3 regions of the Noviherbaspirillum sp. FW303-A3 genome follow, and region 1 is predicted to be linked to each of the others. Evidence: predicted binding sites of a transcription regulator. Region 1 holds the regulator's gene; each other region holds the start of a gene.

Region 1 (7,085 bases):
TGCAAGGCAGGCCCCATCCGCGCGCGCCCGGCAATGCGGTGTAGCGACAACGGCTGGACCGTTCCGCAGTCCGACCACCTCACTTGCCCGATTGCACGATTGCTTTAAGAATGAAGGACTTACGAAACGAAAACAGCCATTGACGGCCCTCAAAGTCAAATTTTTTGTTATGACTGGCAGATTTTTTGCTTTCGTAATTCGTTTATACTTCCGGCATGAGTGTAACCGATGCAAAAACCTTGCCGAAAGACTTCGACGCGAAAAATGCGCTGCGTGCGCTCGAGCTCGCCCGCGAGACGATCCAGATCGAAGCCGACGCCCTGCTTGCGTTGAAGAGCAGGCTCTCGGACAGCCCCGACGACAGCTTTGCCCGAGCCATGGGACTGCTGATGCAATGCACGGGACGCGTCGTCGTCTCCGGTATCGGCAAATCCGGGCATATCGCCCGCAAGATCGCGGCCACGCTTGCCTCCACCGGGACGCCGGCGCTGTTCGTGCACGCCGCGGAAGCCTTGCACGGCGACCTCGGCATGATTACCGAGAACGATGCCGTCATCGCGATTTCGTACTCGGGCGAAGCCGCCGAGTTCGTTTCCATCATCCCCATCATCAAGCGCATGGGCGCCAAGCTGATCGCCATTACCGGCAATGACGCTTCCCGCCTGGCGCAGCTCGCCGACGTCCATCTCAACGTCCGCGTAGACAAGGAAGCCTGCCCGCTCAACCTGGCGCCGACCGCCAGCACGACCGCGACGCTGGCACTGGGCGACGCGCTCGCCGTGGCCCTGCTCGACGCCAGGGGCTTCCGCGAAGAGGATTTCGCGCGTTCGCACCCCGGCGGCGCGCTTGGCCGCCGCCTGCTGACCCATGTGCGGGATGTCATGCGCAGCGGCGCTGCGGTTCCCATGGTCAAGCCGGACGTATCCTTGCCGGCCGCCCTGCTCGAAATCACCCGCAAAGGCATGGCAATGACCGCCGTGGTGGACGATGCCGGACGCGCCATCGGCATCTTCACCGACGGCGACCTGCGCCGCCTGATCGAAAACGTCCAGGATTTCGGCAAGCTGAAAATGTCCGATGTCATGCATGCCAATCCGCGTACCATCCTCCCCGACCAGCTCGCAGTCGAGGCAGTCGAGCTGATGGAACATTTCCGGATCAACCAGTTGCTGGTGGCCGATGCCGACGGCAAGCTGGTCGGCGCGCTGCACATCCACGACCTGACCCGCGCAAAGGTGATCTGATGCAAGACATACTGGCAAGGGCAGCGCAGGTCCGGCTCATGATTTTCGATGTCGACGGCATCCTCACCGACGGCAGCCTGCATTACGCGCCGGACGGCGAAATGATCAAGACATTCAACGTGCTGGACGGGCACGGCATCAAGCTGCTGCAGCAATCGGGCGTGGCCACGGCGATCATCAGCGCGCGCAAGTCCGCCATCGTCGCCAAGCGCGCGGCGGATCTCGGCGTGCAGCACCTGTATCAAGGCGTGCATGACAAACTGGAGGCCTTCGAGGAACTGCTCGCCAGGACCGGCATCGCCAGGGGAGCATGCGGCTTCGTCGGCGATGATGTGATCGACCTGCCCATCCTGCTGCGCGTCGGATTTGCGGCCAGCGTTCCGAACGGACATGGCGAAGTGAAATCGCGGGTGCATTACGTGACCAAGGCCAGCGGCGGCCAAGGCGCGGCGCGCGAACTGTGCGACCTGATCCTGCGCGCCCAAGGCAATTACGAGGCGGCGCTGGCGCCTTACCTGAAGTAGGGATCGATCATGCGGCCATGGCGCATCCGGTTGTTCATGACGCTCGCGCCGCTGGTTGTGCTGGCGCTGGCAAGTTTCTGGCTGTATGAAGTCATGCGCCGCGCGACGGACACGGTTGTTCCGAATCCGGAACGCAATGAGCCGGATTTCTACGTTGAAAAGTTCAGCTACGTGAAGTTGTCGAAGACAGGTTCTGCGCAATACCACTTTGCCGGCGAAAGGCTCACGCACAATCCGCAGGATGACTCGTACGATATCGTCAATCCTGTCGTAAGCAATATCAGCAATGCGGATGCGCCAATGACGATCCGGGCCGAGCGTGCGCGCGTCAACAGCGACAACAGCCAGGTGCACCTTTACCAGAACGTGCGCATGGACCGGCCGGCGTCGGCAACGGCAGAACCGATCCGCATCCGTACCGAGTACATGCTGGTGCTTCCGGACGACGATGCCATGAAGACCGACAAGCCGGTCGAAATCACGACGGATCGCGCAAAGCTGACGGGCACAGGCATGGTGGCAAACAATGCAACGCGGGAGTTCAACCTGACGAGCAATGTTCATGGCACGTATCAAGCCCGCGTACGCTGATTCGGTATAACTTGATGCATCCTATTCGAGATCTTTCATGAAACATTTTTTCTTGTTGCTGTTGACGCTGTTCGCGATGGTCGCAGGCAATGCGCACGCGGAAAAAGCCGACTCCGACAAGCCGACCAATGTCGAGGCCGACCAGATGGCCTACGACGACATCAAGCAGGTCAACACCTTCACCGGCAACGTGATCCTGACGCGCGGCACGCTGATCATGCGCGCGCACAAACTGGTGGTGTCGCAAGATTCCGCCGGCTACCAGTTCGCGACGCTGCTTGCGCCGCCCGGCGGCCTGGCCACCTTCCGCCAGAAGCGCGACGCCGGCCCGAACCAGTGGATCGAAGGACAAGCAGAACGCATCGAATACGACGGCAAATCCGAGATGGTGAAACTGTTCTCGAAGGCAAAAATGCGCCGCCTCGAAGGCAACAAACCGACCGACGAAGTCGAAGGCGAATTCATTTCCTACGACAGCCGCGCAGAATTTTTCACTGTGAACAATACAGCGACCGGTGCGAACAAGCCCGGCGGCGGCCGCATCAAGGCCATCATCCAGCCACGCTCCGAATCGAAGGACAAATGAGATGACGAGTACGCTGGTAGTCAACGGTCTGCAAAAGAGCTACGGCACGCGCCAGGTGGTGCGCGATGTCTCGCTGCAGGTGGCGAGCGGCGAAGTGGTCGGCCTGCTCGGCCCGAACGGCGCCGGCAAGACGACATCGTTCTACATGATTGTCGGACTGGTGCCTTCGGATGCCGGGGACATCGATCTCAATGGCGTGGCGATTTCCCGCCTGCCCATCCACCGTCGCGCCACGCTTGGCTTGTCCTACCTGCCGCAGGAGGCATCGGTCTTCCGCAAGCTCAGCGTCGAGGACAATATCCGCGCAGTGCTGGAACTGCAACGCATCGACGACAAGCCTCTTGCCAAGGCTGAAATCGAAAAGCGGCTGAATACGCTCCTTGCCGAATTGCAGATCGAGCGCCTGCGCGAAAACCAGGCACTCTCGCTCTCGGGCGGCGAACGCCGGCGCGTCGAAATCGCGCGCGCCCTCGCGACCAACCCGCGTTTCGTGCTGCTCGACGAACCGTTCGCGGGTGTCGATCCGATCGCGGTCATCGAGATCCAGCGTATCGTACGCTTCCTCAAGGAGCGTGGCATCGGCGTGCTGATCACAGATCATAATGTGCGGGAGACCTTGGGCATCTGCGACAGAGCCTATATCATCAACCAGGGCTCTGTCCTGGCAAGCGGCCGTCCTGACGACATCATTGCGAACGAGTCGGTGCGGCGCGTGTATTTGGGTGAACACTTCCGGATGTGATGGAAGAAGACCAGAACGTATGAAACAGACACTCCAACTTCGAATCTCGCAACATCTGGCGCTGACGCCCCAGTTGCAACAGTCGATCCGCCTGTTGCAACTGTCGACGCTCGAGCTGCACCAGGAGCTGGAACAGATCCTCTCGGACAACCCGATGCTGGAACGCGTCGACGACCCGCTCGACCATTCCGTCCGCCTGCTCGCGGATGGGGCGATCAGCGCGCCGGCAAGCGCGAATGGCACCACGCCGGAAGCGCCCGCAGCCGAAAGCAGCGCCCCCGCTTCTTCCGAAGAGCCCGAGGGCGGCTTTGAAGGCGGCGAAGGTTCGGATGCCGGCTCGGGCGACAGCGACTGGAGTTTCGACGATGTCGCACGCACCTCCAAGGCACCGGAAGACGACGACGCACGCCCTCAGCTCGAGGCGCATGAAGTCACCCTGCGTGAACATCTGCTGGAGCAGATGCGCGTCACCGTGCGCGAGCATCGCGACCGCGCCCTCGTCGAACTGATCATCGACGCGCTCAACGACAACGGCTACCTTGACGAACCGATCGAAGAAATCCATGCACGCCTGCCGGAAGAACTCGGGATCGAACTCGAGGAACTCGCCGTCGCACTGAAACTCGTGCAGAGCTTCGAGCCCGCGGGCGTCGGCGCGCGCAACGCCTCCGAGTGCCTCGCGATCCAGATCCGCCGCTTCCCGAAGATTCCGCTTGTGACGCGTCGCCGCGCACTGGAGATCGTCGAGAACCATCTTGCGCTGTTCGCGCAGCGCGACTTCAACAAGCTGAAGAAGGCGCTCGACTGCGACGAAGAAGACCTGCGCGAAGCGCAACATGTGATCCGCCAGTGCAATCCGCACCCCGGCGCCCTGTTCGCCTCGGATGCCTCCGACTACGTCGTCCCCGACGTCATTGTCAAGAAAACAAAGAACGGCTGGCAGGTATTCCTCAACCATGACGTCATGCCGCGCCTGCGCGTGAACGCCCTCTACGCCAACATCCTCAAGCAAAGCAAGGGTGAGGGGTCGCTTACTTCGCAGCTGCAGGAAGCCAAATGGCTGATCAAGAACATGCGCCAGCGTTTCGACACGATCCTGCGCGTGGCGCAGGCGATTGTCGACCGTCAACGCAATTTCTTCTCCCACGGCGCGGTCGCCATGCGCCCTCTTGTCTTGCGTGAAATTGCTGATACACTGGGTTTACACGAAAGTACTATTTCTCGTGTGACAACTCAAAAGTACATGCTGACCCCCCACGGCATGTTCGAGTTGAAGTACTTCTTCGGCAGCCACGTCGCCACAGAAGCGGGGGGCGAAGCTTCATCGACGGCGATCCGCGCGCTGATCAAACAATTGATAGGAGCAGAAGACCCCAAGAATCCATTCTCAGACAGCAAAATTGCGGATATGTTGGGGGAGCAAGGCATGGTCGTGGCACGACGCACCGTCGCGAAGTATCGCGAAGCTTTGAAAATCCCTCCAGTCAATCTGCGCAAATCCCTGTAGCTTTCATGTTGTAGTGTAGTTGCTGTGTTCGGCGTAGCTCGACTACGCGGGCACGTGCGAACCTCCAGCGACGCCATCCATAGGAGCGCTGTATGAATCTCACAATCAGTGGACATCACCTCGAACTGACACCGGCCATTCGTGAATACACGGAAAACAAGCTGGAACGCATCATCCGCCATTTCGACCATGTCATTGATATCGCAGTCATCTTGGGTGTGGAAAAACCTTCAGAAAAGGAAAAGAGACAGAGAGCAGAAGTGAATCTGCGACTACGTGGCAATGTCATTCATGTCGAGAGTTTTGCGGAAGACCTGTATGCAGCCATTGACACACTGATTGACAAACTGGACCGTCAGGTACTGAAGTACAAGACAAAGATCCAGGACCACCAGCACGAATCCTTCAAGCGCATGCCGGACACTTCGGCCGCTACGTGACATCTACCCGGCCCTTCAGGGCCAGTACTATCAAGGGCGCATCGAATGCGCCCTTTTTATTTACTGTTCGCCGCCAAGGATGAATGTCGGGCACGCGACTGCGGCGTTCAGGCAATGCCGATACAATAATCCGCTTTCCGCACACATTTGCCGGCCATGACTGAATTCGTCCAGACCCATATCAAGAACAACATCGGCTTCATCACACTTGATCGTCCGAAAGCCTTGAACTCCCTTTCGCTCGACATGGTGCGTGCGCTGACGGCGGCCCTGCTCTCGTGGCGCAATGACCGCGAGGTGCGTGCCGTCGTGATCCGAAGCAGCAGCGAGCGCGCATTTTGCGCAGGCGGTGACATCCGCTTCTTCTACGATGCAGGACGCGCGACACCGCAAGGCGGAAGCGCGCTGCTGGAAGACTTCTTCACCGAAGAGTACGCACTGAATCACCTCATCCACTTCTATCCCAAACCCTATGTCGCCATCATGGATGGCATCGTGATGGGGGGCGGGATGGGCGTTGCACAAGGCGGAGAATCCAACCGCATGCGCATCGTCACGGACCGCACGAAGATGGCCATGCCCGAGGTGAACATCGGCCTGTTCCCCGATGTGGGCGGCGGATATTTCCTGTCCCGCATAGCAGGCGAAATCGGGACTTACCTCGGTGTCACGGGCGAGATCATCGGCGCCGCCGATGCGCTGTATGCCGGCCTCGCCGACGTGTTCGTGCCCGCCGCCGAACTTGCCGCGCTCTCCGCCATGCTCGAGTCGGCAGATTCCTCCAGGTTGCCGCACGCCATTCGTGAATTCGCGTCGCGATTCGCATCGCAGGTTGATCCGGCGACGAGCGTGCTCGCCGCCGAACGCGACGCAATCGATCGGCATTTCGCGCATGACGATGTGCTGTCGATTGCGGACTCTCTCGGGAAGGACGACAGCGCATTCGCACGAAAAACGGTCGACACCATGAACAAGCGCTCACCGCTGATGATGTGCGTGACCTTGTCGCAGCTGCGACGTGGGAGAACGATGGGGGTTGCGGACAACCTGCGCATGGAGCGCACGATGGTGCGCCGCAGTTTTGAAAACGGAGAAGTGCTGGAAGGCATCCGGTCGGTGGTCATCGACAAGGACAATGCGCCCAAGTGGTCACCGGCGCAACTGGCCGATGTCGGCGAGGAGATGATCGAGCGTTTCTTTGAACCGGCCTGGCCGGCGCATGCGCATCCGCTGCGCGCGCTTGACTAGATTTCTTCGACGGTGAACAACCGGCGAAACTCGCGCATCGCGTAACGGTCCGTCATGCCCGCAATATAGTCGGCAACCTTGCGCGCCTGCGCACGTACCTGGTCTGCAGTCGCACCGTCGCGCAGGCCGGTCTGGTAATCCGGGGGCAGCAGGCGTGGTTCACGCATGAACGCTTCGAACAGTTCGCGAATGATGCGCCGCGC
Region 2 (7,085 bases), 800 kb from region 1:
TTCCCAGTACGGCGGACGGCGGATGTAGGTGGTCTGCGGACGCCAGTCGTACAGCGGGCTGACCGAAGCGGCGACCGCAGTCCTCTGATCGAACATCGGGATGTAGACCTTGTTGAACATTTCCGGCTTCACCGCTGCCTTGACGATGGCGTCGATCTCTTCATCGGACGGCCAGAGGTCCTTGAGCGTAATCGGCTTGCCGTTGGCATCGTTGCCGAAGGTGTCGCGCTCGATGTCGAAACGCACCGTGCCGGCAATCGCATAGGCGACGACCAGCGGCGGCGAGGCCAGGAACGCTTGCTTCGCGTACGGGTGGATGCGGCCGTCGAAGTTGCGGTTGCCGGAGAGCACCGCCGTTGCGTACAGATCGCGATCGATGATCTCCTGCTGGATCTTCGGATCGAGCGCACCGGACATGCCGTTGCAGGTCGTGCAGGCGAAGGCGACGATACCGAAGCCGAGCTTTTCCAGGTCCTGCTTCAGGCCTGCTTCTTCGAGATACAGTTCCACGGCCTTGGAGCCGGGCGCCAGCGAAGTTTTCACCCAAGGCTTGCGGGTGAGGCCGAGGCGGTTCGCGTTGCGCGCCAGCAGTGCGGCTGCAATCACGTTGCGCGGATTGGAGGTGTTGGTGCAGCTCGTGATCGCAGCGATGATCACGGCGCCGTCCGGCATCTGGCCCGGGACTTCTTCCCACTTGCCGGCGATGCCCTTGGCTGCGAGGTCGGTTGTCGCGACGCGTGCGTGCGGATTCGACGGGCCTGCCATGTTGCGGACAACGGAGGACAGGTCAAACTTCAGCACGCGCTCGTAGACCGCGTTCTTCAACGTGTCGGACCAGAGTCCGGCTTCCTTCGCATAGGTCTCGACCAGTTTGACCTGCTCCGGGGTACGGCCGGTCAGCGTGAGGTAATCCAGCGTCTGCTGGTCGATGGAGAACATGGCTGCCGTAGCGCCGTATTCAGGTGCCATGTTGGAGATGGTCGCACGGTCGCCCAGCGTCAGCGAGGAAGCGCCTTCGCCGTAAAATTCGAGGTAGGAGCCGACCACTTTCGACTTGCGCAGGAATTCGGTAAGCGCGAGCACGATGTCGGTCGCGGTGATGCCCGGCTGGCGCTTGCCGGTGAGTTCCACGCCGACGATTTCCGGCAGGCGCATCCAGGAGGCACGGCCGAGCATGACGTTCTCGGCTTCGAGTCCGCCGACGCCGATGGCGATCACGCCCAGCGCATCGACATGCGGCGTGTGGCTGTCGGTGCCCACGCAGGTATCCGGGAAGGCGACGCCATCCTTGGCATGAATGACCGGCGACATCTTCTCCAGGTTGATCTGGTGCATGATGCCGTTGCCCGCGGGGATCACGTCCACGTTCTTGAATGCGTCCTTGGTCCACTCGATGAAGTGGAAGCGGTCTTCATTTCGGCGATCCTCGATCGCGCGGTTCTTCTCGAAGGCTTGCGGATCGAAACCGCCACACTCGACGGCGAGCGAGTGGTCAACGATCAGCTGCACCGGCACGACAGGATTGACCTTGGCCGGGTCGCCGCCCTGGTCGGCGATCGCGTCACGCAGGCCGGCGAGGTCGACCAGCGCGGTCTGGCCGAGGATGTCGTGGCAGACGACGCGCGCGGGGAACCACGGGAAGTCGCGCTCGCGCTTGACCTCGATGATCTGCTTCAGGCATTCGGTGAGGATGGAGGGCTCGCAGCGGCGCACGAGGTTTTCTGCATGCACGCGCGAGGTATAGGGCAGCTTTTCCCAGGCGCCCGGCTGGATGGCCTCGACCGCAGCGCGCGCATCGAAGTAGTCCAGATTGGTGCCCGGAAGGGGTTTGCGGTATGCGGTATTCATGAGATAGGAAATCAGTGAGTGAAGGAAATAAAGCCGGCCATCGTAAGACGGCCGGCTTGCCCTTTTACTTGCGGTCCTTGATCGGAACGAACTTCAGATCTTCCGGACCGACGTAGTTCGCGCTCGGACGGATGATCTTGTTGTCGATGCGCTGCTCGATGATGTGCGCGGACCAGCCGGAGGTACGCGCGATCACGAACAGCGGCGTGAACATCGCGGTCGGCACGCCCATCATGTGATACGACACGGCGGAGAACCAGTCGAGGTTGGGGAACATCTTCTTGATTTCCCACATGACGGTCTCGAGGCGCTCGGCGATGTCGAACATCTTCATCGAGCCGGCATCGTCGGACAGCGTGCGCGCGACTTCCTTGATGACCTTGTTGCGCGGGTCGGAGACGGTGTACACCGGGTGGCCGAAGCCGATCACGACTTCCTTGTTCTCGACGCGGCGGCGGATATCGGCTTCCGCCTCATCCGGGTTGTCGTAACGCTTCTGGATTTCGAACGCGACTTCGTTCGCACCGCCGTGCTTCGGACCGCGCAGCGCGCCGATCGCGCCGGTAATGGCGGAGTACATGTCGGAGCCCGTGCCGGCGATGACGCGGCCGGTGAAGGTCGATGCGTTGAACTCGTGCTCTGCGTACAGGATCAGCGAGGTGTGCATTGCCTTGACCCAGAGGTCGGACGGCTTCTGGCCGTGCAGCAGGTGCAGGAAGTGGCCGCCGATGGAGTCGTCGTCGGTCTCGACTTCGATGCGCTTGCCGTTGTGGCTGAAGTGGTACCAGTAGAGCAGCATGGAGCCGAGCGATGCCATCAGCTTGTCGGCGATGTCGCGTGCGCCCGGGGTGTTGTGGTCATCCTTCTCCGGCAGCACGCAGCCGAGCGCGGAGACGCCGGAACGCATCACATCCATCGGATGCGAAGCAGCCGGCAGCGCTTCCAGCACAGCCTTCACCTGTGCCGGCAGGCCGCGCAGGCCCTTCAGCTTGGCCTTGTAAGCCTTCAGTTCGGAGACGGTGGGCAGCTTGCCATGCACCAGCAGGTGGGCGATTTCCTCGAATTCGCAGGTATCGGCGACGTCCAGGATGTCGTAGCCGCGATAGTGGAGGTCGTTGCCGGTACGGCCGACCGTGCACAGTGCGGTATTGCCTGCGGTCACGCCGGACAGGGCAACGGATTTCTTGGGCTTGAAGCCTGCAGCTTGTTGGTCACTCATCAGTATCTCCGGGAAAAATTACTTGGCTTTTTGTTGTGCGAACAGGGCGTCGAGCTTCTGTTCGAATTCGTGGTAGTTGATGCGCTCGTACAGTTCCATGCGGGTCTGCATGGTGTCGACGACGTTCTTCTGCGTGCCGTCGCGGCGGATCGCGGCGTAGACGTTTTCCGCGGCCTTGTTCATCGCGCGGAAGGCGGACAGCGGGTACAGCACGAGGCCGACGTTGACGCTCTTGAGTTCTTCGACGGTGTACAGCGGGGTCGCGCCGAACTCGGTGATGTTGGCCAGCACCGGCACCTTCAGCGTGTCGGCGAAAATCTTGTACATGTCGAGCTGGGTGATCGCTTCCGGGAACACCATGTCTGCGCCGGCTTCCACGCACGCTTGCGCGCGGTCGAGGGCCGCTTCCAGGCCTTCCACGGCCAGCGCGTCGGTGCGCGCCATGATCACGAAGTTCTCGTCCGTGCGCGCATCCACGGCGGCCTTGATGCGGTCGACCATTTCCTGCTTGCTGACGATTTCCTTGTTCGGACGATGGCCGCAACGCTTGGCGCCGACCTGGTCTTCGATGTGGATCGCTGCCGCGCCGAACTTGACCATCGACTTGACGGTACGTGCAACGTTGAATGCGGAGGAACCGAAACCGGTGTCGACGTCGACCAGCAACGGCAGGTCGCACACGTCGGTGATGCGGCGCACGTCGGTCAGCACATCGTCGAGGTTGGAAATGCCGAGGTCCGGCAAACCGAGGGAACCTGCGGCAACACCGCCGCCGGACAGGTAGATCGCACGGTAACCCGCGCGCTTTGCCAGCAGCGCATGATTGGCGTTGATTGCGCCCACGACCTGCAGCGGGGATTCTTCTTTGACCGCCTTGCGGAAGGCGGCACCTGCGGAATAGAGACTCATGTCTTCACCTTGTTGTGGGTAACTGTTGCAACGATTGAAGCTGGTGGCGTTATTGCAATCGGTGTGCCACACGGTAAGCAGGCTTGAGACCGCACAGAAAAACGATAAAAATCCCTTTTATTTCAATCATTTGCTTCCAAACCTGCCTTGTATCAATTCCACTCCATCGTTTCAAATTGCGTTACAATTGAAACGTTGAAACGTTCATGAAACATGAGACTCCCTGCCCGCCCCGCCGCTGACCTGCCGGAAAAGCCCATCATCTGGACGGTGTCGATCTCGCGCCTGTCCGACCTCTTCCGGGATATCACGCTCGAATTCGACGACCGCGCAACAATCGAACCGATCCACCTCGGTTTCGAAGATGCGGTGCGCCACATCCGGGAGCGCCTGGAGACCGAGCGCTGCGATGCCGTCATTTCTGCGGGCTCCAACGCCGCCTATCTGAAGGGCCGGCTTTCGTTGCCGGTGGTCATCGCCAAGGCGAGCGGCTTCGACGTCATGCAGGCACTTGCCCGCGCCCGCAAGATCACACCGCATATCGGACTCATCACCTACCAGACGCCGATGCCGGAGCTGGCGGAGTTCCTGGCGACTTTCGACCTGGAGATTCCCCAGCGCACCTATGTCACCGAGGAAGACGCACGCGCGCAGATCAACGAGCTGAAATCAGCCGGCATCAAGGCAATCGTCGGCGCCGGCCTGATCACCGACCTGGCGGAGGAAGCCGGCCTGGCAGGGGTGTTCGTCTACTCCGCCGCATCGATCCGGCAGGCATTCGAGGATGCGCTGGAAATCGCACGCTTTACGCAACTGGAATCCGGACGGGGACGCACGCAGCCGGTTGCCGACACGCTGCGCGCGAAGCACGGCCTGAACGACCTGCGCGGCGAATCCCCTGCCATGCAGTCCGTGCGCCATTCCATCGAGCTGTTTGCCAAGTCCCCGGCGACAGTCCTCATCCAGGGGGAAACGGGCACCGGCAAGGAACTGGCCGCGCAGGCTATCCACCGGGAAAGCCAGCGCGCGCGCCAACCCTTCGTCGCGATCAATTGCGGCGCGGTGGCGGAATCGCTGCTGGAGTCGGAATTGTTCGGGTACGAAGAAGGCGCATTCACCGGTTCGCGGCGCGGAGGACATGCAGGCTTGTTCGAAGCCGCGAATCGTGGAACGCTGTTCCTCGATGAAATCGGCGAGATGCCGTTGCAGTTGCAGACCCGCCTGCTGCGCGTGCTGGAAGAACGCGAGGTGGTGCGCGTGGGCGGCACGCGTCCCGTCCCGGTCAATGTGCGCATCATCAGCGCGACGCATTGCGACCTCGACCAGCGCGTGAGGGATGGCCGCTTTCGCGCCGACCTCTTCTACCGCCTTGGCGTGCTGCGTCTCACCCTGCCGCCGCTGCGCGAGCGCACTGATGACCTGGTCGCGCTGGCCGAGTGGGGTCTCAAGAATGCGCTCGCCTCGCTCGGCGTCCGGCCGCATGCGAACCTGCATGCGGAGATTCTTGCCTGTGCACCCATGCTGGGCAGCTATGCATGGCCCGGCAATGTGCGCGAGCTGCGCAACCTGATGGAACGCCTCGCGCTCTTCCTTGCGGCCGAGCCGCTGCAGGCGCTGTCGCCCAGCTTCGTGCTTTCTGTCGCCCCCGAATTGGCACATGCGGCAAAGGCGGATACACCCGCGAAACGCCTCCCCGCCCCGCAGTCCGAATCCATCCAGCAGGTGCTGGATCGCTTCAATGGGAATCGCGAAGCGGCTGCCAAATATCTCGGGATCAGCCGCACCACCCTGTGGCGAAAGCTCAATCAGGCCTAGAACAGCGGATCGCCCAGCCCTTCCTGCTCCAATGCGTGCCTGATTGCCGGCCGCTCGACCATCATCTTCAGGTAGGCGCCCAAATGCGGCCTGTTGCGCGCCGGGTTGTCCATCATGCGCGTCCAGCGCGACAGCATGAACAGGTAGGGATCGACGGCCGTAATGCGCTTGCCGAGCAGGAAGGGCCCGCCGCTTTCCGCAAGCGTCTTGTCCAGCAGGTCCAGCATGCCACCAACGCGCGCTTCCGCATGCGCCTTGACCTGCACCGCCGCCGCCTCGTCATCCACCAGGCGCTCCGGATAGAAATAAGTGATCAGTTCCGCCTGCAGGGTATTGGTCAGATACACAAGCCACTTGTAGAAGTGGGCGCGCTCGTTCGTACCGACAGCGGGCGCATAGCCGGCTTCGGGATGCCGGTCGACGAGATGCAGGCAGATTGCCGCCGTTTCAAACAGGACAAGCTCACCATCGACCAGCGTCGGAATGCGGCCGTTCGGATTCAGTTTCAGGTACTCGGCGCTGTGGTGCGCATCCTTCGTCCTGTCGACCAGGACCAGTTCATACGGTACGCCCAGCTCTTCCAGCAACATGTGCGGCGCCAGGTTTGCATTGCCGGGATAGTAGTAGAGCTTGACCATGGGATTTGACCTAAAATGTCGGTTTGAAGGCCTCCATTATGCAAAATTCCTCCCGTCCCGACACGCCTTGTGTTGCCGTCTGTTCAACCACCTTCGATGATGTCTGCCGCGGCTGCGGCCGTACCGTCGAAGAAGTTGCGCACTGGGTCTTCATGACGGCGGAAGAAAAGGAGCGCATCTGGGAGCGCATCACCGCGGAAGGCTACCCGCGCAGGAACACCTGAAGCGCTTACAGTTGCTTGCCGAGCAGGGATGAGGAATGCTCAATCACCTTCTCCGCAAACGGCCTGTTTTCCCACTCTTCCAGCCACACCCGGCGCGCGCGCTGCAAGTCCTTTTCAAACACGGCCGTCATCCGCGCAGCGAAGGCCTCGTCATACACATTCAGGTTCGCCTCATCATTCAGGCGGAATGAACGATTGTCGAAATTGGTCGATCCGGTCGAGACCAAAAGGCCGTCGACGATCATCACCTTGCAGTGAAACATGGTCGGCTGGTATTCGTGGATCTCGATGCCCGCCTCCAGCAGCGCGCCCCACCGCGCGCGCGATGCCCGCCGCACCACTTGCGTGTCGATATGCTTGCCCGGCGTGATGATGCGGATGCGCACGCCACGGCGCGCAGCGGCGACCAGCGCATTGATCGCCAGTTTGTCG
Region 3 (7,085 bases), 320 kb from region 1:
CGCCTCGAACATCTCGACCGCCGTCTTGCCAGGCTTTGCCGGCACGTCCTCGACGCCCCACAGGCGCGCGATTTCCGCACGGTGTTCCGCATTGGCCATGTCTCGGTGGGCGGACAGCAGGTTTGCCAGTCCGCCGACTTCGCGCCCGCCCATCGCGTTGGGCTGTCCCGTCAGCGAAAACGGCCCTGCGCCCGGCTTGCCGATCTGGTGCGTCGCGAGGTGGAGGTTGATCAGTGCCGCATTCTTGGCGGTGCCGGAAGTCGATTGGTTCAGGCCCTGGCAATAGAGCGAGAGCGATGCCTTGGACTTGCCGAACCAGCGGGCGGCCGTCGCCAGGTCTTCCTCGGAAATGCCGCAGGTTTCGGCGACGAACTGCGGTGTGTAGTCGCGCACGGTGCGCTTCAGCTCGTCGAAGCCCTCGGTATGCGCGTTGATATAGTCATCGTCGATCCAGCCTTCCCATAGGCAGATGTGCAGCATGCCGTTGAACAGCGCGACATCCGTGCCGGGCAGGATGGGCAGGTACAGGTCGGCGTCTCGGGCCGTATCGGTCCGCCTCGGGTCGGCGACAATCATCTTCAGCGCACGGTTTGCCTTGCGCGCCGCTTCGATCCGCCGATAGATGATGGGATGCGCGTAGGCCGTGTTCGAGCCGACGATGAAGATCACTTCGGCGTGGTCGAAGTCTTCATAGCAGGCAGGCGGCGCATCGGCGCCCAGCGTCTGCTTGTAGCCGGCCACCGCGCTCGACATGCACAGGCGCGAATTGGTGTCGATGTTGTTGGTGCCGGCCAGGCCCTTGGAAAGCTTGTTGAAGACGTAATAGTCTTCCGTCAGCAACTGGCCGGAAATGTAGAAGCCGACGCTGTCCGGCCCGTGGTCGCGGATGGTGCTGGCAAATTTCCTCGCCATGAAATCCAGCGTATCGTTCCAGGATGCCTTGTCGCGTCCGCCATCGCGCGAGACGCGCATTTCGGGATACAGGGCGCGAGCCTGCTGCTGCAACACCGGGTTGGCAGTCAGGTGCAGCGTGCTGCCCTTCGTGCACAACCGTCCGAAATTGGCGGGATGGTCCGGATCGCCGCGGACGCCGGTGATCTTTTCGCCATCGCTCTCGACGATGACGCCGCAGCCGACGCCGCAGTAACAGCAGGTGGCTTTCGTTTCGCGTGATGCACTCATTCGGCCTTGACCTCGATCGCCAGGGAACTCAATTCTTCAGCGTCGAGGAAGACCTTGCCGTCTTCCACCTTGACGCTGAACCTTTGCGTGCAGCCTTCATCCGGCGTCACCGCGCAACCGGAGTCGAGCTGGATGTTCCAGTTGTGCAGCGGACAGGCAACGCGCTCGCCGAATACGATCCCTTGCGACAGCGGGCCGCCCTTGTGCGGGCACTTGTCGAGCAAGGCAAAAATCTTGTCTTCGCTGTTGCGGAAAATCGCCACATCAGGCTTCGCTGCCCGATTGACGACCCGTGCGCCGAGCACGGGGATGTCTGCGACGTTGCAGACGGCTTTCCATTGTTGCGGCATGTGCTTTCCCTTATTTGAGTTGGACGATGTGCACGGGAGCAGCCCGGTCGAACGATCCATGGAGCATGCAGGTGCCGAGGATGGCGGAAGTGGCCGCAACGGCCAGCACGATGGCTGCAAGATAGATGGTCATGGTCGTTCCTTTCAAAGAAATCAATCGGAACCGTCCGGCGGATTGGTTCGTTACACGCTCAACGGTTCGAACTGGCGCACGTCAACCTGAGCCTTTTCCTGTTCATGCCAGGGGTCCGGCTCGCCGTCGAGCGAGAACAGCAACCGCTCGTACAGTGCCTTGCGGTTTTCCTCGTCCTCCAGCACTTTCTTCTTCACATGGTCGAGGCCTACACGTCCAATATAGTGCACGGTGCGCTCGAGGTACCAGCCTTCTTCCCGGTAGAGCTGCAGGAAGGCGCCGGAATACTCCAGCACTTCCTCGTGCGTCTTCACCTTGGCGAAGAAGTGCGCCACCTCGGTCTTGATGCCGCCGTTGCCGCCGACATAGATCTCCCAGCCGGAATCGACGCCGATCACGCCCACGTCCTTGATGCCGGATTCGGCACAGTTGCGCGGGCAGCCGGAGACGGCGATCTTCACCTTGTGCGGCGCATACATTTTCCACATCGCGCGCTCGAGCTGCTTGCCCATCTCGGTGGAATCCTGCGTACCGAAGCGGCACCATTCCGAACCGACGCAGGTTTTCACGGTGCGCAGCGCCTTGGCGTAGGCATGGCCGCTGGGCATGTCGAGTTCTTTCCAGACGGCGGGCAAGTCTTCCTTCTTCACACCCAGCAGGTCGATCCGCTGGCCGCCAGTCACCTTGACCGTCGGGATCTGGAACTTGTCGACGACGTCGGCGATCCGGCGCAAATCTTTTGCGGTAGTCTCGCCGCCCCACATGCGCGGGATGACCGAGTAGGTGCCGTCCTTCTGGATGTTGGCATGCGCGCGCTCGTTGATGAAGCGCGATTGCGGATCGTCCTTCGCCTCGTGCGGCCAGGTGGAGATCAGGTAGTAGTTCAGCGCCGGACGGCATGTCGAGCAGCCGTTCGGGGTGCGCCATTCCATGAACTTCATGGTGCCGGCGATCGTCAGCAGCTTGTTGACCTTGATCGCGTCGCGCACTTCCTGGTGCGAATGGTCGGTGCAGGCACAAACCGGTTTCGCCTTGCTCGACGTGGAATAGTCGCCCCCGGCGGTCGCCATCAGGATCTGTTCGACAAGGCCGGTGCAGGAGCCGCAGGAGGCGGATGCCTTCGTATGCTTGCGCACGTCTTCCAGGGTGAACAGGCCCTTTTCCTTGATCGACTTGACGATGGTGCCCTTGCACACGCCGTTGCAGCCGCAGACCTCGGCGTCGTCCGGCATCGCTGCCGCGCGGGTGAAGCCTTCGTGGCCGGTATCACCCGGGCGACCGGTATTCGATTCGCCGAACATCAGCGTGTCGCGCATTTCGGTGATGTCCCTGCCTTCGCGCAGCAGCTTGAAGTACCAGGTGCCGTCGACGGTATCGCCGTACAGGCAGGCGCCGACCAGCTTATTGTCCTTGATGACCAGTTTCTTGTACACGCCGCCGATCGGGTCGGACAGAACGATTTCTTCCGTTCCTTCGCCGCCCATGAATTCACCGGCGGAGAACAGGTCGATCCCGGTAACCTTCAGCTTGGTCGAGGTCACGGACCCCTGGTAACGCCCGATGCCGAAATTGGCGAGATGGTTGGCGCACACTTTCGCCATCTCGAAAAGCGGCGCGACAAGACCGTACGCCGTGCCGCGGTGATTCACGCACTCGCCCACGGCATAGATGCGCGGGTCATAGGTCTGCATGGTGTCGTTGACAACAATGCCGCGATTGCAGAACAGACCGGCCGATTCGGCGAGCGTCGTGTTCGGGCGGATGCCGACCGCCATGACCACCAGTTCGGCGGAAACTTCGAGGCCGTCGGTGAAGCGGATGGCTTTCACATTGCCGTTTTCGTCGCCGACGATTTCCTTTGTGTTTTTATCAAGAAGGAACTTCAGGCCGCGGTCTTCCAGCGATTTTTGCAGCAGCTTGCCGGCGGTCGGGTCGAGCTGGCGCTCCATCAGCCAGGCCGGCAGGTGCACGACGGTGACGTCCATGCCGCGCAGCTTGAGGCCGTTGGCCGCTTCCAGGCCGAGCAGGCCGCCGCCGATGACGACGGCGTGCTTGTGCACCTTGGCGGCGTCGATCATCGCGTTGGTGTCCTGGATGTCGCGGTAGGAGATCACGCCCTTCAGTTCCTTGCCGGGCACGGGCAGGAGGAAGGGATTGGAACCGGTGGCCAGCAGCAGGCGGTCATATTCCGCAGTGGTGCCGTCTTCTGCGATGACCTGGCGCTTGACGCGGTCGATCTTCGCGATTTTCTTGCCGAGGTGGAGAGTAATGTTGTTTTCCGCATACCAGTCGACATCGTTGAGCATGATGTCCTTGATGGTCTGCTCCCCGGCGAGCACCGGCGACAGAAGGATGCGGTTGTAGTTGGCGTAGGGCTCGGCGCCGAATACGGTGATGTCGTAGATGTCCGGGGCGATCTTGATCAGCTCTTCGAGCGTGCGCACACCGGCCATACCGTTACCAACCATGACTAATTTCAGCTTCTTCATTAAAGCTCCTCCTCCACTCCGCTTCGCCATTGAAGCTACAAAAATGATCCTGGGAGTTTCTTAGCAAGAGCGGTGCCAATGCGGAATTCGGGTAAACGCACCGGGATGAAGAGAAAAGCGCACCGTTGCAGTGCAACATCTTCACATCGCTCGTGCAGGGAGCACGTTCGATATCTTCATGCCCTATTAATAGCGAGTTGACGCACGAAAACGCGTGGCACGGCGATTGCATAGTGCACACCAATTCCAACTTCGGTGCAAAGGCGCATCATGAAAACGACGTCGTTTTGGAAGGCGGGTCATACGCCGACCTTGCTTGCTTCCTTTTTCTATTTCGACCTGAGCTTTATGGTCTGGGTACTGCTCGGGCCGCTCGCCGTGCAAATCTCGAAAGATCTTGCTCTTACACCTGCCCAGAAGGGCCTGATGGTCGCGACCCCCCTTCTCGCAGGCGCGTTGCTGCGCATTGTGATGGGCGTGCTGGTCGATCACCTGAAACCCAAGAAGGCCGGTGCTATCGGCCAGGTCGTCGTGATTGCAGGCCTTACGTGGGCATGGCTGGGACAGCTGAACAGCTATGAAAGCATGCTCACGCTCGGCATCCTGCTTGGCGTTGCCGGCGCAGCATTTGCCGTTGCGCTGCCGCTCGCATCCCGCTGGTATCCGCCCGAGCACCAGGGTACGGCGCTCGGCATTGCCGGCGCAGGCAATTCCGGCACCGCTTTCGCCGCCCTGTTTGCACCGTCACTCGCCATCGCCTTCGGCTGGCAGAACGTTTTCGGCTGGTGCCTGATTCCGCTTGGCGTAGCCTTTATCGTGTACATGATCTTTGCGAAAGACTCGCCCACCGCCCCGCCGCCCAAGGCAATGGTCGAATACCTGCATGTGCTCAAGGACAAGGATGCTTGGTGGTTCATGTTCTTCTACAGCGTAACCTTCGGCGGCTTCTCCGGCCTGGCTTCGTCGCTGACGATCTACTTCAACAGCCAGTACGGCCTGTCCCCGGTGACAGCAGGCTACTTCACTGCCGCCTGCGTGTTTGCCGGTTCGCTGGTGCGCCCTGTAGGGGGGATCGTTGCCGACCGCATCGGCGGCATCAAGACGCTGTCGCTGATGTATGTGCTGGCCGCCCTGTTCCTGTTCATCGCCAGCACCGGGCTGCAATCCTATGAACTCGCCCTGGTCGTATTCGTGCTTGCCATGCTGTCGCTCGGCACGGGCAACGGCGCGGTGTTCCAGCTGGTTCCGCAGCGCTTCCGCAAGGAGATCGGCGTGATGACCGGCCTGGTCGGCATGGCCGGCGGCATTGGCGGCTTCTACCTCGCATCCAGCCTTGGCTATTCGAAGCAGATTACCGGCAGCTACCAGCTCGGCCTGACCCTGTTCGCTTCGCTGGCCATATTGGCCCTCGTGGGACTCACCGCGGTCAAGGGGCGCTGGCGTACGACCTGGGGCAGTGCTGCGATGACAACAGCGAAGATTTAACCCCGGAATTTGAGTAACATGGACGGCGGGAGCGGCGAATGCAGTTCGCCGCTCCCGCCGTTTTTTATCGCCTACACCAGACTCCATCATGCCCCTTTCCGTCAGCATCGGACACAGCACGCTCGCAGGCCTGCGCGAGAGAAACGAGGATTTCGTCGGCATGGTCACGCCGAACGAGCCCGAACTGTCGACCAAGGGCCTGATCGCGGCCATCGCCGACGGCGTTTCCGGCAACGAAGGCGGCCGCGAAGCATCCGAGTACACGGTGCGCGGCCTGCTCACGGATTACTACGCCACGCCCGATACCTGGCCCGTGACGCAGGCGCTCGACAAGGTCATCAAGGCCATCAACAGCTGGGTGCAGAAACAGGGATCGGTGCGGCCGGAACTGGCCGGGATGGCGACCACGCTGACCACGGTCGTCCTGCGCGGCAATTGCTATTACTTTTCGCACGTGGGAGACACGCGGCTGTACCTTTTGCGTGGCGGTGCGCTTACCCGTCTGACGACCGACCATGTGTGGGACCGCCCCGAGATGCAGCATGTCCTTACGCGTGCGATCGGCCTCGATACCCGCCTCGCGATCGACCACGGCATGGGGGAGCTGCGCGAGCGGGATGTGCTGCTGCTGGCATCGGACGGTGTGTGGTCGAGCATGACGGAGTACGACATCACCCATGCGCTGGCGGACGTGGCAATGGGAAGCTGGGATGCGGCATCCTGCGCCGACGCGCTGGTCAAGGCGGCGCTGGCGTCCGGCTCGACCGACAATTGCAGCGCGCTCGTGCTGCGCGTCGACAGCCTGCCGGAAGAGAACCTGCGCGACGCGCTATCCGTCTCCGCGCAGTTGCCGGTTCCGCCGAAACTGAAACCGGGACAGACCATCGACGGATACACCGTCGAAACCGTGATCCACAGTTCGCAGGCCACCCTGCTGTATCGCGTGCTCGATCCCAAGACGCAGCGTCAGCTCGTCCTGAAGACCTTGCATCCGGACCGTGCGGGCGATCCGCACGAGCGATCCGCCTTCGCCCATGAGGAGTGGCTGGCCAAGCGGGTCGTCGCCCGCTTCTTCCCGCAGGTGATCACGCCCGAGCAGAAGAACTATCTGTATTACCTGACCACCTGGCATGAAGGCGAAACACTGCAGCAGAAGCTGGATGCAGGCGCGCATTTCACGGCGCCCGAGACGGTCGCGATCGGCGAGAAGCTGGTGCGCGCCCTCGGCGCCCTGCACCGGCGCAGCATCATCCACCGAGATATCAAGCCGGGCAACGTCCACCTGGGAACGGATGGCGAATTGCGCCTGCTGGATCTTGGCGTCGCCATGTCCGGCCTGGAAGATGAGGTGCCGCTGAATGCACCGCAGGCCGGGACACCGTCTTTCCTGGCCCCCGAGCAGTTCGAGAACGCGCCGCCCTCACGCCAGACCGATGTGTATGCCGC

Evidence for each region. The regulator sigma-54, encoded in region 1, starts transcription at its own class of promoters, with help from an activator protein. The targets are predictions, from matches to a motif close to TGGCANGNAANCTGCTTT.
Region 2: a site for sigma-54 is predicted at 4,028-4,045, ahead of prpB (methylisocitrate lyase). Genes of this name have one in related genera too.
Region 3: a site for sigma-54 is predicted at 4,215-4,232, ahead of nirB (nitrite reductase large subunit NirB). Genes of this name have one in related genera too.

The regions. Positions count from the first base shown of each region.
Region 1 covers NZ_JBYTAZ010000001.1:3,429,947-3,437,031, reverse strand. The annotation lists gene AC3WOY_RS16585 (KpsF/GutQ family sugar-phosphate isomerase) at 216-1,244, shown strand; gene AC3WOY_RS16580 (KdsC family phosphatase) at 1,244-1,768, shown strand; gene lptC (LPS export ABC transporter periplasmic protein LptC) at 1,778-2,359, shown strand; gene lptA (lipopolysaccharide transport periplasmic protein LptA) at 2,397-2,945, shown strand; gene lptB (LPS export ABC transporter ATP-binding protein) at 2,947-3,687, shown strand; gene AC3WOY_RS16560 (RNA polymerase factor sigma-54) at 3,707-5,194, shown strand; gene hpf (ribosome hibernation-promoting factor, HPF/YfiA family) at 5,287-5,634, shown strand; gene AC3WOY_RS16550 (enoyl-CoA hydratase/isomerase family protein) at 5,791-6,882, shown strand; gene AC3WOY_RS16545 (deoxyguanosinetriphosphate triphosphohydrolase) at 6,879-7,085, opposite strand, start outside.
Region 2 covers NZ_JBYTAZ010000001.1:4,231,217-4,238,301, reverse strand. The annotation lists gene acnD (Fe/S-dependent 2-methylisocitrate dehydratase AcnD) at 1-1,848, opposite strand, end outside; gene prpC (bifunctional 2-methylcitrate synthase/citrate synthase) at 1,913-3,067, opposite strand; gene prpB (methylisocitrate lyase) at 3,086-3,976, opposite strand; gene prpR (propionate catabolism operon regulatory protein PrpR) at 4,190-5,791, shown strand; gene AC3WOY_RS20335 (glutathione S-transferase family protein) at 5,788-6,429, opposite strand; gene AC3WOY_RS20330 (DUF1289 domain-containing protein) at 6,468-6,653, shown strand; gene cls (cardiolipin synthase) at 6,659-7,085, opposite strand, start outside.
Region 3 covers NZ_JBYTAZ010000001.1:3,754,879-3,761,963, reverse strand. The annotation lists gene AC3WOY_RS18100 (nitrate reductase) at 1-1,182, opposite strand, end outside; gene nirD (nitrite reductase small subunit NirD) at 1,179-1,532, opposite strand; gene AC3WOY_RS18090 (hypothetical protein) at 1,543-1,665, opposite strand; gene nirB (nitrite reductase large subunit NirB) at 1,716-4,154, opposite strand; gene AC3WOY_RS18080 (nitrate/nitrite transporter) at 4,425-5,639, shown strand; gene AC3WOY_RS18075 (bifunctional protein-serine/threonine kinase/phosphatase) at 5,728-7,085, shown strand, end outside.